DNA from 3 places in the Blastococcus sp. SYSU DS0669 genome. Region 3 is predicted to be linked to each of the others. Evidence: predicted binding sites of a transcription regulator. Region 3 holds the regulator's gene; each other region holds the start of a gene.
What was found. Region 3 encodes LexA, which represses DNA repair genes until DNA is damaged. Its sites were predicted from a motif close to TCGAACANNTGTTCGA; they were not measured.
Positions count from the first base shown of each region.

Region 1: a site for LexA is predicted at 1,601-1,616, ahead of dnaB (replicative DNA helicase). Genes of this name have one in related genera too.
Region 2: a site for LexA is predicted at 2,900-2,915, ahead of ACI792_RS06315 (DUF6504 family protein). Genes of this name have one in related genera too.

Region 1 covers NZ_JBJHAE010000021.1:26,244-30,691, forward strand. Annotated here, with positions in the region: gene ACI792_RS17290 (single-stranded DNA-binding protein) at 1-136, shown strand, start outside; gene rpsR (30S ribosomal protein S18) at 240-476, shown strand; gene rplI (50S ribosomal protein L9) at 488-934, shown strand; gene dnaB (replicative DNA helicase) at 1,701-3,071, shown strand; gene ACI792_RS17310 (fatty acid desaturase family protein) at 3,158-4,357, opposite strand; gene ACI792_RS17315 (ferredoxin reductase) at 4,383-4,448, opposite strand, start outside.
Region 2 covers NZ_JBJHAE010000004.1:47,165-51,612, reverse strand. Annotated here, with positions in the region: gene ACI792_RS06325 (DNA polymerase III subunit alpha) at 1-1,994, opposite strand, end outside; gene ACI792_RS06320 (SAV_6107 family HEPN domain-containing protein) at 1,991-2,488, opposite strand; gene ACI792_RS06315 (DUF6504 family protein) at 2,488-2,811, opposite strand; gene ACI792_RS06310 (HNH endonuclease signature motif containing protein) at 3,136-4,448, opposite strand, start outside.
Region 3 covers NZ_JBJHAE010000013.1:50,942-55,389, forward strand. Annotated here, with positions in the region: gene ACI792_RS13915 (enoyl-CoA hydratase/isomerase family protein) at 1-604, shown strand, start outside; gene lexA (transcriptional repressor LexA) at 669-1,433, opposite strand; gene ACI792_RS13925 (LysM peptidoglycan-binding domain-containing protein) at 1,888-2,133, shown strand; gene ACI792_RS13930 (hypothetical protein) at 2,244-2,984, shown strand; gene nrdR (transcriptional regulator NrdR) at 3,445-3,966, shown strand; gene ACI792_RS13940 (vitamin B12-dependent ribonucleotide reductase) at 4,110-4,448, shown strand, end outside.

The DNA of each region.
Region 1 (4,448 bases), on a different contig from region 3:
CCGCGCCTCGCGCGGTGAGGGCGGCGGCGGTGGCGGCGGCTTCGGCGGCGGCGGTGGCGGCGGTTTCGGCGGCGGCGGTGGCGCGAGCGACCCGTGGTCGACCCCCGCCGGTCCGTCCGACGAGCCGCCCTTCTGACAGGACCTCCTCGCCCCCACACCTGGCTCCGCTCGGTGTGGGCCCCTGCGAGGAGGCCGTTCCATTCCCTCGATGTTCCTGATCTGACTACTGGAGAACTCCGGTGCCCAAGCCCCCTGTTCGCAAGCCCAAGAAGAAGGTCTGCCAGTTCTGCAAGGACAAGGCGACCTACGTCGACTACAAGGACACGACCCTGCTGCGGAAGTTCATCTCCGACCGCGGCAAGATCCGTGCCCGCCGCGTCAGCGGCAACTGCAGCCAGCACCAGCGGGACGTCGCCACGGCCGTGAAGAACAGCCGTGAGATGGCCCTGCTGCCCTACACCTCGACGGCGCGCTGATCGTGAGCACGATGAAGCTGATCCTGACGCAGGAGGTCACCGGTCTCGGGTCCTCCGGCGACACCGTCGAGGTCAAGGGTGGCTACGGTCGCAACTACCTCCTCCCGCGCGGGCTGGCCATCGCGGCCACCCGGGGTGCGGAGAAGCAGGTCGAGTCCCTGCGCCGGGCGCGTGCCGCCCGCGAGGTGGCCTCGCACGAGGAGGCGCAGGCCGTGGCCGGCCGCCTGTCCGGGCTGACCGTCCGGGTGCCGGCGCGCGCCGGTGACGGCGGCCGCCTGTTCGGCCGGGTCACCACCGCCGACGTCGCCGCCGCCGTCACGGCCGCCGGCGGGCCGGAGCTCGACCGTCGCCGGATTGAGCTGCCCAGCAGCATCAAGACCACGGGTCAGCACACCGTCACCGTGCGGGTGCACCCCGAGGTCACGGCGCCGCTGACCATCGAGGTCGTCGCGAGCTGATCGGTCGCTGTCCCGCACGGGGACAGCACCGCCCACGAGGGGCGTCGGACGGGAGTCCGGCGCCCCTCGTGGCGTCTCCGGGTCCGGCGGTCGGGCCGACGTGGTCGGCGTGGTCCGACGTCGTGCCGATTCTGCGGACGATCGGCGGCTCGGGGGTCGAGCGCTGCCGGGGCGGTCGAGCGCTCCCAGGGCGGCCGCACGCCCGCGCGGGGTGTCCTCCCGCCCACCCGGTGCTCCGGGGCCCGTGCGGCCGCTCTGGGGGCGATGACGCCGGTGGTGCGTCGTGGCTCCCGCCGCCCACGGGGGCCCCGGCAGCCGGTCGGCGTCTCCGGGTGTGGCCGCTCCCCGGGGACCCCCGAGCAGGCCCCTGACCGCGCCGGTCACCGCTGTGACTCGTGGTGCGACGCCGGGATATTTCTTCCGATGTTTTCTCCGTCCACATCCGGTGCACGGCGTCCGTGCAGGTCAGCCGGGGTGGACCGGTCGGCGCGCGGTGACTGTCCCCCGACTCCTCCACATGTCGACACGCCTCCGTCCACCGACTTGTCCACAAGTTGTGCAGATCGGCGTGCACACCGGTGGTGGACGTGGCCTCCGCGGCTTCCTAACGTCCTGTCCGGCCCCCGAGCGGACGACGGATTGTCGGTCCCCTCCGGTAGGCAGGAGCCGAACACGTGTTCGGCACGGCGCCGTCCGCCGAGCTCGCGTACTTCCCCTGCGCGCGGTGGTGATGCGGGCGCGCCCGCAAGGAGATGGAGGTACCCCCGTGGCGGTGGCCGACGAGTTCAGCCGACCGTCCGCGACGGCGCCGGAGTACGACCGGCAGCCACCGCAGGACGTAGCGGCGGAGCAGTCGGTGCTCGGCGGCATGCTGCTGAGCAAGGACGCGATCGCCGACGTCGTGGAGGTCTTGCACGGCAACGACTTCTACCGGCCGGCGCACCAGGTGATCTTCGACTGCATCCTGGATCTCTACGGGCGCGGCGAACCGGCGGACGCGATCACCGTCGCGGCGGAGCTGAACCGGACCGACCAGCTGTCGAAGATGGGCGGCGCTGTCTACCTGCACACGCTCATCCAGTCGACGCCGACGGCGGCGAACGCCGGCTACTACGCCGCGATCGTCGCCGAGCAGGCGGTGCTGCGCCGCCTGGTGGAGGCCGGCACCCGGGTCGTTCAGCTCGGCTACGGCGCAGCCGGCGGCAAGGGCGACGTCGACGACATCGTGGACCGCGCCCAGCAGGAGATCTACGACGTCACCGAGAAGCGCATGAGCGAGGACTACTCGCGCCTCGAGGACGTGCTCCAGCCGACGATGGACGAGCTGGACGCGATCGCCTCCCGCGGTGGCACCGCGCGCGGCGTCCCCACCGGCATCCGCGACCTCGACGAGCTCACCAACGGTCTGCAGGCCGGCCAGATGGTCGTCATCGCGGCCAGGCCTGGGGTGGGCAAGTCGACCCTGGGACTCGACATCGCGCGGTCGGCGACGGTGAAGCACCAGATGCCGGCGGTGATCTTCTCGCTGGAGATGAGCAAGCACGAGATCACCATGCGTCTGCTCTCGGCCGAGGCGAAGGTGCCGCTGCACCACATGCGCGCCGGCACGCTCTCCGACGAGGACTGGGCCAAGCTGGCCCGCCGCATGGGCGAGGTGGCCGACGCCCCCCTCTACATCGACGACTCACCGAACATGACGATGATGGAGATCCGGGCCAAGGCGCGGCGGCTCAAGCAGCGCAACGACCTCAAGCTCGTGGTCATCGACTACCTCCAGCTGATGACCTCGGGCAAGCGGGTCGAGAGCCGCCAGCAGGAGGTCTCGGAGTTCTCCCGTGCGCTGAAGCTGCTGGCCAAGGAGCTCGAGGTCCCGGTCATCGCGATGTCGCAGCTGAACCGTGGCTCGGAGCAGCGGCAGGACAAGAAGCCGATGCTGTCGGACCTCCGTGAGTCCGGCTCGATCGAGCAGGACGCCGACATGGTCATGATGATCCACCGCGAGGACATGTACGAGAAGGAGTCCCCGCGGGCCGGCGAGGCGGACATCATGCTGGTCAAGCACCGCAACGGCCCGACCGCCAACGTCACCGTCGCCTTCCAGGGCCACTACAGCCGCTTCGTCGACATGGCCAACTGAGCAGACCCAGGTCGAGCGACGGCTGAACGCCAGAGGCCCAGAACCGTATCGGTTCTGGGCCTCTGCCGTTCAGCGGCGCCGCTTGATCAGGCGGCGGCCTTCTGCTGCAGCGCGCGGCGGACCTTGGGCCCGCCGGTGGTCATCTTGTACAGCTTGGCCAGCTGCGCCGGGGCGTTCTTCGGCGTCGTCTCGGCCAGCCAGCCGTTGGGCAGCGAGAGCCGGATGACCTTGTGCCACGCGCTCGCGACCTGCTTGTACAGCGGGGCGGAGTGGTAGCTCAGGCCGTAGCGGTCGAAGATCTCCTTCACCCGCGGGGCGATCTCGGCGTACCGGTTGCTGGGGATGTCGGGGAACAGGTGGTGCTCCACCTGGTGCGACAGGTTCCCGGTCATGATGTGCATGGCCTTGCTGCCGGAGATGTTCGCCGAGCCCAGCATCTGGCGGACGTACCACTCACCGCGGGTCTCGCCCTCGATCGAGGTCTTCTCGAAGGTCTCGACGCCCTCGGGGAAGTGCCCGCACATGATCACCGAGTGCGACCAGAGGTTGCGCACCACGTTGGCCGTGAAGTTCGCCGCCAGGGTCGGTACGAACGACGGGCCCGACAGCAGCGGGTGGACGACGTAGTCCTTGGCGGCCTGGTTGCGGATCTTCTTCAGGACCTGCTTGGCGGCGGCGCGGAACGCGGGGTCCTTGCGACGCTTCTTGGTGGCCAGGTTCTTGCCCAGCTCCAGGTCGTACGCCGCGATGCCGTACTCGAAGAAGCAGGCGTTGATGAAGTTCCAGAGCGGCTGCGCCAGGTACATCGGGTGCCACTTCTGGTCCTCGTCGACGCGCATGATGCCGTAGCCGAGGTCGTTGTCCTTGCCGATCACGTTCGTGTACGTGTGGTGCAGCTCGTTGTGCGAGTGCTTCCACTGCTCGGCGGGGCTGGCCATGTCCCACTCCCACGTCGTGGAGTGGATCTTCGGGTCGCGCATCCAGTCCCACTGACCGTGCAGGATGTTGTGCCCGATCTCCATGTTCTCGAGGATCTTGGCGACCGACAGCCCCGCGGTCCCGAGCACCCAGGCCGGCGGGAACTTCGAGAACAGCAGGACGGCGCGGCTGCCGAGCTCCAGCTTGCGCTGGACGTCGATGACCGTGCGGATGTACTTGGCGTCGTCCTCCCCGAGGCTGTCGCGCACCTCCTGGCGGATGGTGTCGAGCTCCTTGCCGATGAGCTCGATGTCCTCGGGGGTGAGGCGCTCGATCGGGTTGTCGGGCTTCTTCTGGATGACGGTCATGGGGAGCTCCTCTGCTCGGGCTCGGTCAGTGGTCGATGTCGCAGGCGCCGGCGGCGGCGCTGACGCAGGTCTGGATGAGGACGCCGTCACC
Region 2 (4,448 bases), on a different contig from region 3:
CCGACCAGCTCCCGCTGCCCCGGTGACTCGATCTGGAACATGCCGAGCGTGCGGGTGCTGCGGATCAGCTCGAACGTCGTCGGGTCGTCCCGCGGGATCGCGTCGATGTCGACGGTCTCGCCGTCGGTCCGCTCGATCTCGTCGAGGGCGTGCGCGATCGCCGACTGCATCCGGATGCCCAGCAGGTCCAGCTTGAGCAGCCCCAGCTCCTCGACGTCGTCCTTGTCGAACTGGCTCATCGGGTAGCCGAGATAGCTGCTCTCCACCGGCGTGCGGTCCAGCAGCGTGGCGTCGGAGAGCAGCACCCCGCACGGGTGCAACGCGATGTGCCGGGGCAGCCCGTCGAGCCGGGACACCAGGTCGAACAGCAGGTCGAGGTCACCGGTGCCGCCGGCCCGGCGCGAGCCGTACCGGCTGGCCCGCAGCTCGGGCAGGTCCCGCAGCGCGGCGTGCACCTGGTTGGCGCGGATGTGCGGGAACGCCTTGGCCACCGCGTCGACCTCCGCCGGCGGCAGGCCGAGCGCCGCACCGACGTCGCGGATGGCGTGGCGCACCCGGTAGGTGTCCATCATCGAGATGCAGCTGACCCGGTCGGCGCCGAAGCGGTCGATGACCGCGTCGTAGACCTCCATCCGCCGGGCGGACTCCACATCGATGTCGATGTCGGGCAGCTGGTGGCGCAGCGGCGAGAGGAACCGCTCCATCAGCAACCCGTAGCGCAGCGGGTCGACGTCGGAGATGCCCAGCAGGTAGGTGACCAGGCTGCCGGCGCCCGATCCGCGCGCCGCCGCGCGAACCCTCAAGCTCTTGATGAGGTCGACCACGTCCGCGACGGTCAGGAAGTAGGACGGGTAGCCGAGGGAGTCGATGACCCCGAGCTCCTCCTCGAGCCGCTGCCGCACCCGGGTCGTGGGCACCATGCCCCGCCGCCCCAGCCCCGCCTCGCACCGGGCGCGCAGCACCTGCGCCGGACCCATCCCCCGCTCCGCCGGCGTGGTGACGACGTCGAGCTCGGGGTAGCGGACGCTGCCGATGCCCAGGTCGCCGGCGGGGTCGACGGCGCACTGCTCGGCCAGCCGGGCGGTGCGTTCGAGCAGCCGCAGGGCGGCGTCCCGGTCGGGGCCGGTGAGGTCCTCGGCGACCTCGGCCATCTCCTTGCCCGACTTCAGGTAGCCCTCGGCCGTGGTGCGGTCGACGTGCCGGGCCCCCAGCGGGACCAGCCGCCGGGCGGCGTCCAGGACGTCGGCGGTGGGGGCGTCGAGAGCGTCGACGTACCGGACCGCGTTGCTCAGGACCACCGGCACCTGCTGCTCGGCGGCGAACCGGAGCAGCGCCTGGGCGCGCTGCCGGTCGCCCCGGCCGCGGTGGTGCACCACCTCCAGTGCCAGCCCCGGGCCGAAGACCGCGCGCCAGGCGTCCAGCTGCTCGACGGCCAGGTCGACCCGCCCCGCGAGCAGGGCCCGGCCGACCGGGGAGCCGGGACCGAGCAGGGGCACCAGCCCGGTGGCGTGCTCGGCGGCGATCGCCAGCGAGCTCACCGGCTCGCCGCGCGTGCCGCGCAGGTGGGTGGCGCTGGTGAGCCGGCACAGCGAGCGCCAGCCGGCGCCGTCGCGCGCGAGGAAGGTGACCCGGGGCAGCCGCGGATCGACGCTCACCCCACCGCGGGCCGGGGACCGGCGCGGAGGTGTCGCGGTCCGCGGCCGCGGGGACCGAGCCGCGGCGGGGTCCTCCCCCAGCACGTGCGCGAGCGCCGGCGGCACGCTGGTACCCAGCGCCGGCGCCACCGCCAGGTCGACACCGAAGATCGGCCGCACCCCGGCCGACCGGCAGGCCAGCGCGAACTTGACCGCACCGTAGAGCCCGTCCCGGTCGGTCAGGGCCAGGGCCGGCATGCCGTGCTCGGCGGCCCGTGCCACCAGGTCGGCGGGGTGGTTGGCCCCGTACCGCATGGAGTAACCGGAGGCGACGTGCAGGTGGACGAAGGGGTCGCTCACCGCCGGAGCCCGGCGGACCGGGACGGGGTCCGGCCGACCACGTGCGGCCGCGGGTAGCGGGGCGGCTCGGGCAGCGCGTCGACGCCGAGCCCGGCCTCGACCACGGCGAGGAAGCCCCGTACGTCGCGGACCAGGTCGTCGGCCTCCCGCTCGGTGACCGCCCGGGACAGCCCCGCCTCCGCCGCGGCGCGCTTGGCCGCGCCGGCGGCGAAGAAGGTGGCCCACTCCCCCAGCTCGGGGGCGACCTCGGCGAGCAGCACCCAGGCGCTGCGCGGGCGCCGGCGACCGCCCTCGGGACGGGTGCGCGCGGCCAGCACCGCGGCGGCGGCCCGGAGCGCCGCCAGGTGCGCGGTGGCATACCGCTCCCGCGGATCGGTGGCCGCGGCCGCCTCCGCCAGGCCGCGGTGCGCCTGGTCGAGCAGGCCCGCGGCCGCGGCGGGCAGCGCGGGCGGCAGCGGCAGCTGACCGGCCGGCACGGCTCGTGCGGCGCCCATCAGTCGTGCACCCGGACGAGCCACCAGTGGTTGCCGGCGGCGTCCCACGTCAGGTCGTAGACGCCGGCGAAGCTCATGCGGGACCGCCCGGCCCGCACCGCCTCCACCCGCCAGACCTCGCGGGGGGCGACCAGGTCGTCCGACGCGCCACCCACCTCGGCGTCCCGGAGCCACCACGGCGCGGTCTCCACCCAGGAGTCGAGCAGTTCTCCCACGACGTACCGGGACTGCCCGCGCCAGAACTGCACCGGGCCCAGCGGGCCACGTTCGACCTGCACCTCTTCGCCGGCCCGACCGACGACCTCACCGAGCACCCGGCTCATGACAGCCTCCCCACGCCTCGCCCCGCGCGCACGCCCGCCACCCCACCGGCGGGGAAGAGAGCCGGGAAGGACGGGCCGACCACATCGTTCGAACAAGTGTTCGAACGAGGTCCAGTAGACCGGAGCGCTCCCGCGTCGTCAAGCCGGGCCGCGGCGTGTTGTGGACAGCTGGCCGCGCTCGTCGAGGTCACGCCGCCCCACCCCCGCCCCCGCCCGCACCACGCGAATCGCCTCCGCCCACGACTCGGGCGAAGCCCCGGACAGTCCCCGTCCGTCCACCTGCCACTCCGGTCCGCCGGGCGACGCGCCGGGCACCGGCTGACCTCACGCGCGGAGCGGATCCGGGGGTGCGAGGTCGTCGAGCCAGGGCGGCTCCGGCTCGGGGTCGTGGTACCAGCCGGGCGGACGGGTGGTCCGGGAGACACCCGCCGGGGTGCGGACGACGAGCCGGCCGTCGGGGAGCAGGGTGAACGACCAGCCGCGGGCGAAGGTCTTGATCCGGTGGTGCCGCCGGCACAGGCAGCACAGGTTCCAGCAGTCGGTGGGGCGGCCGTCGGCGAAGGCCTGACCGTGGTCGATGTCGCAGCGGCCGGCGCGACGGCGGCAGCCGGGCACGCGGCAGTGTCGGTCGCGCACGGTGACGAGCCGTTCCTGGGCAGCGGTGGGCCGGTACCCGAGGGTCGGAGGAGGGGGCCGCAGGCCTGGCCCGTCGGGCTGCCCCGGCGGGTGGGCGCCCCGCGAGGCCTTCCCGCGCCGCACCCGACGGCCCCGGCCGGCGGCGCGACGGAGCTCGGCCCGGGTGGCCACCGCGACGGTCTCACCGGTCGCCGCGTCGTCGATGGCCACGTGCACCGACCCGCCGACCGGCGCCGGTGACAGGCCGAGCACGTCGAGGGAGTCGAGCAGTTCCCGGCACTGGGCGGCGGAGATCAGCTGCCCGTCCAGCTCCGCCGGCGCGGCGCCGGCCGGTGCGTCGTGCCGGAGCGAGGGCAGCGCGGCGTGGACGTGCAGGTGCGCGGTCACCGGCGGGCGGCTGGTGTCCCACGGCCTCAGGATCAGGTCCAGCGCCGCCGTCGAGCGCAGCACGCCCATCGGCCGGTCGTCCCCGTCGGCGCGCATCCACCGCGCGTACTGGTCGACCGCATCGCGGGCCGCGTGCACCGCCGGCAGCGGGCCCTCGATGACCAGCCGGCCGAGGTCGTCGGCGGTGCGCTGGACGTGCACGTCGGCCTTGCGCTCGGCTTCCCTGCGACGGCGTTCCCTGGCCGCGGCGTCCACCCGGTAGAGGTGGTAGCGGGTCCGGTCGCCCAGCCGGGACGGCGGGCAGTCCGCAGCTCCCGGGAGCACCCGCGCCTGCACCGCGGCGGCGACGGCGTCGGAGGCGTCGCCGAGCAGGTCGAGCAGGATCCGCGCCTTGCGGATCGTCAGCCGCCCGGCGAACAGCTCCGCCCACGTGGCGGCGAGCTTGGTGGTGAGCAGGATCGACTCGGCGGCCAGGCGGCCGGCCTCGACCTCGGAGCAGTTGCGGATCGTCGCCAGCTCGGAGACGAAGTCGTCGGAGACATCGGCCAGCGCAGCCGGGCGCGCCGCCCGGGAGTCCGGCCCCGGCCCGCCGCGAGGGCCGTAGTCGGCATCCC
Region 3 (4,448 bases):
CGAGGGGCGCGCATTCACCGCCGGGGCCCACCTGGGCGAGGACCAGTCCATGAGCGACGAGCAGCTGACCGACTACCTCGCCGAGTTCAGCCGGGTGCTCAACGGCGTGCAGAACTTCCGGGCACCCGTGATCGCCGCCATCAACGGGGCCACGATCGGCGGCGGCCTGGAGTTCTCGCTCTGCTGTGACATCCGCATCGCATCGACGGAGGCGTTCTTCGTGGCCGCCGGCGTCAACGTGGGCCTCATCGTCAGCTTCTGGCGTCTGCCGCGCGTCATCGGGCTCGGCCCGGCCAAGGAGATCCTGCTGACCGGCGCCCGCTACACGGCCCAGCAGGCGCTCAACTGGGGACTGGTCACGGAGGTGCACGAGCCCGGTGACCTCATGCCCGCGGCGCTCGCGAAAGCTCAGCGCATCGCCACCCGCGCGCCGTTGTCGGTGGAGGCGACCAAGGAGGCCGTCACCGGGGCGTTCGAGATGGACTTCGCGCAGGGTCAGGCGCTGCAGACCAAGCGCTTCCTGGAGATGTTCCGCACCGATGACCACCAGGAGGCGCTGCGGGCGTTCTTCGAGAAGCGGGACGGCGACTACCAGCGGCGCTGATCGACCCCGCTGACGTCGATGGCCGGTCGGGAGGAGAACCCGGCCGGCCGTCGACGTCAGCGGCTCAGACCCGTCGGAGAACGCTCACGACCCGGCCGAGGATGGTCGCCTCGTCGCCCGGGATGGGCTCGTACGCCGGGTTGTGCGGCAGCAGCCAGACGTGGCCGTCGCGCCGCTTGTAGGTCTTGACCGTCGCCTCGCCGTCGATCATCGCGGCGACGATCTCGCCGTTCTCGGCGGTCGGCTGCTGGCGGACGACGACCCAGTCGCCGTCGCAGATCGCCGCCTCGACCATTGAGTCGCCGGCCACCTTGAGCATGAAGACCGTGCCCTCGCCGACCAGCTCGCGCGGCAGGGGGAAGACGTCCTCCACCGCCTGCTCGGCCAGGACGGGGCCACCGGCAGCGATCCGCCCGACGAGCGGGACGTAGGTGGGCGCCGACGCCTCCATGCCGTCACCGACCACCGGCGGCTCGGTGTGCGCGACCACCCCGCGGGCGGCGTCGCCGGGGAGCCGGACGTCGAGGGCGCGCGGACGGTTCGGATCGCGCCGCAGCCACCCCTTCTTCTGCAGGACCGACAGCTGGTGCGCGACCGAGGACGCCGAGGACAGGCCCACCGCCTCGCCGATCTCGCGGACCGAGGGTGGGTACCCACGGCGGTCGATCGAGTCGCGGATCACCTCGAGGACCCGGCGCTGCCGCTGGGTGAGGCCGTCGCCGTCCGCCGTGCGGTCGGGGAACGCCCGCACCGACGCGGAACCGTCAGCCTCCCGGGCCGTTGCCCTGGTGCCGCGACCGGCGCCGGAGGTCCCCTTCGAGTCCGCCACGTCTCCTCCTCGCCGGCTGCCCGTGCAGCGCTCGACCGTCGTCGTCGGGTGGAACCGTAGCGCCGATCGGCGCCCAGTTCAAACACGTGTTCGAAAGTTTCCCGTGTCGCATCGCTTCTGTCGGTCCTGTCCGGTAGACATCGGACAGACGTTCGAATCGAACGTGTGTTCGGACCGGCTCGCGTCGGTCGGGAGGGTGGGAGACATGGACGGCGGCGCTGCGCTGCGGGTTTCCGGCGGGTCGCCGGTCGGTGGAGGTGAGGCGGGCGCCGGGGCCCGGCCCGCCCGGCACCTCCGGGTGCTGCCGCCACCGACGTCCTACTCGGCGGCCGTCGCGCCCCGGGTGGGAGAGCCCGGGCGGCGCCTGACCGTCGTGCGGACGGCCCCCGGTAGCAGGAGAGCCGCTCCGTCGCCGCCGCTGCGGCTGACCGCGCGTGGGCGCCGGGCGGTGGCGGTGGCCGTTCTGCTGCTCGGCCTCGCCCTGGTGCCCCTGGCCGGTGCGGTGCTGGGTGAGGCAGACGGCGGGCTCCAGCTGATGGGGACGACCCAGGTCATCGTCGAGCCGGGCGACACCCTGTGGTCCATCGCCGGCGCGGTGGCCGAGGGGCGGGACGTGCGGGACGTCATCGTCGACATCCGGCAGCTGAACCGGCTCGACACCGCACAGATCACCCCTGGTCAGGTGCTGCTGTTGCCCTGACGGGTGCCCCTGCACCACGCGAGACGTTCACAATGCGGATCGGCGACTTCGTCAACCCTGCGTATGGGGACGTTTACGCTGAGTGCTGGTCGTCCGTTTACGGTCGTCGCGTGTCGAGCGTCATGGAGAACCGCGCCGCCGTGTTCACCCGTCATCCCCAGGCCGTCGAGGTGCTGCACGCGGGTGCCTGGCGGGCGGGGGAGCTGCTGGGTTGGCGGCACGACGACTCCGGCGCGTGCCAGATGCGGGTGCGGACCGTGGTCGACGGGGTCGAGCAGGCGATGTGGACGGCGCTGGACACCGTGCGGCTCCCGGAACCCGCGTCCGCCCGTCCCGGGACGCAGCTGATGGCCGCGCAGCCGGCGCTCCGGTCGGGTGGTGGTCGTTCGACCGACCCCGAGGCCACCGCCAGCCTCCCTCGGGTGCGCGACAGCCGCCCCGAGCGGTCGGCTCCGGCTCGCACGGGTGGTCGCCGACGCGCACCCGAGGGCGACGAGATCCGGGCGGCGACCGCCTTCTCCGTGCCCGTGCACCCGTCCGGTCGGCACCGGGCACCGGCCATCGCGCCGGGCCCGGTCGTCGGGCGGCACCGGGCGGCCGACGCCGAGCTCGCCCCCCTCGTCGCCGGCGGCACGCCGGCCGCGTCCGCCGCCCCGGTCCGGGACGGGGGTGTGCCTGCCTGGGTGATCCCGGCCGCGCGCTCCGCGCCGCCCGTGGAGCTGCGACCGCTCGGGCGCGACTGGACCCCGCCGGCCGGTCCCGAGCCCGAGCTGCTGACCCGTCCCATGCGGTTGAGCGACCAGATCCCGCACTCCCGCCGACGCCGGGTGGACGGGTCCCTCAGCGCCTGATCGGCAGGTGGCGCGCGCACCGGCGCCGGGCCCTCGCGGTTGCGCGCCCCGCCGCGTCCGGCCGTGCGTCCGCGGTTGTGCGGGCGGAGCGCCCGGCGGCTGCGCCCCCGCGCCGGCGCGGGCGGCCGGAGCTCCCTGCCCGCCTCGCGCCGACCGACCCCTGTGCAGCCGGCCCGCCGCGGCGGGGCCCGCGCCGGCGTGTCGCCGCGGTGTGCCTGTGACGGCTGGGGCCCGCTGTTCCGCCTGCGCACGGCAGTGTCGGGGCGGAACACGCCGAGCCGACGATCACTTGCACATCTTGCGTGGGCCGTCCTAGGGTTCCCCCACATCTAGTAGTTACAGAGCTGTAAGCCCGTCCACAGGCCGATCCTCAGGTTCTCCCCGTCGCATCCACCGGATGTCCCCAGGGGGCTCCACAGGCGGCCCGTGGCAGGCCCACCGGCGGAGGAGGTGAACCACCGTGCGCTGCCCGTTCTGCCACAACTCCGACAGCCGGGTCATCGACTCCCGGGAGACCGACGAGGGCGCCACCACGCGTCGTCGTCGTTCGTGCCCGGCCTGCGGGCGGCGGTTCACCACCGTCGAGGAAGCGGTGCTCGCCGTCGTCAAGCGCAACGGCGTCAGCGAGCCGTTCAACCGCAGCAAGGTGGTCGCCGGCGTCCGGCGGGCCTGCCAGGGCCGGCCCGTCGACGAGGACCAGCTCAAGCTCCTCGCCCAGCAGGTGGAGGACGCCGTCCGCGCCACCGGCGCCGCGGAGGTGCCTAGCCACGAGGTCGGCCTGGCCATCCTCGGCCCGCTCCGCGAGCTCGACGAGGTGGCCTACCTGCGGTTCGCCAGCGTCTACCGGTCCTTCACCTCGGTGGCGGACTTCGAACGGGAGATCGCCGAGCTCAAGGCCCGGCAGCCCGCCTCGTCACCGGGGGAGACGGGCCCGCCCGCGCCCCGGCAGCCGGTCCCCACCGGCACCGGCGCCGGCACCTAGAAGTGTCGGTACCACCCGATAGACAGCAGTTCGAGCAGTTACCGATCGCGGCTCTTCCCCAGCCCCCGATCCGCCACCGCGCAGCACCACCGCGCAACCCCGCGACGCACCACGCGACACACGACCAGGGAGAGCTCCACACCATGACCGACACCGACGACCGCGTGGCCGGCCCCCGCACCCGCCGCAGCACCAAGACGCCCAGCCGGGGCAAGGGCCTCAAGATCAAGCGCGTCTTCACCACCGCTGGTGTGCACCCCTACGACGAGGTGACCTGGGAGCGTCGCGACGTCGTCATGACCAACTGGCGGGACGGCTCGATCAACTTCGAGCAGCGCGGTGTCGAGTTCCCCGCCGAGTGGAGCATCAACGCCACCAACATCGTCACCACGAAGTACTTCCGCGGCGCCGTCGGCACCGCGCAGCGCGAGACCAGCCTGCGCCAGCTCATCGACCGCGTGGTGCTCACCTACACCGAGGCC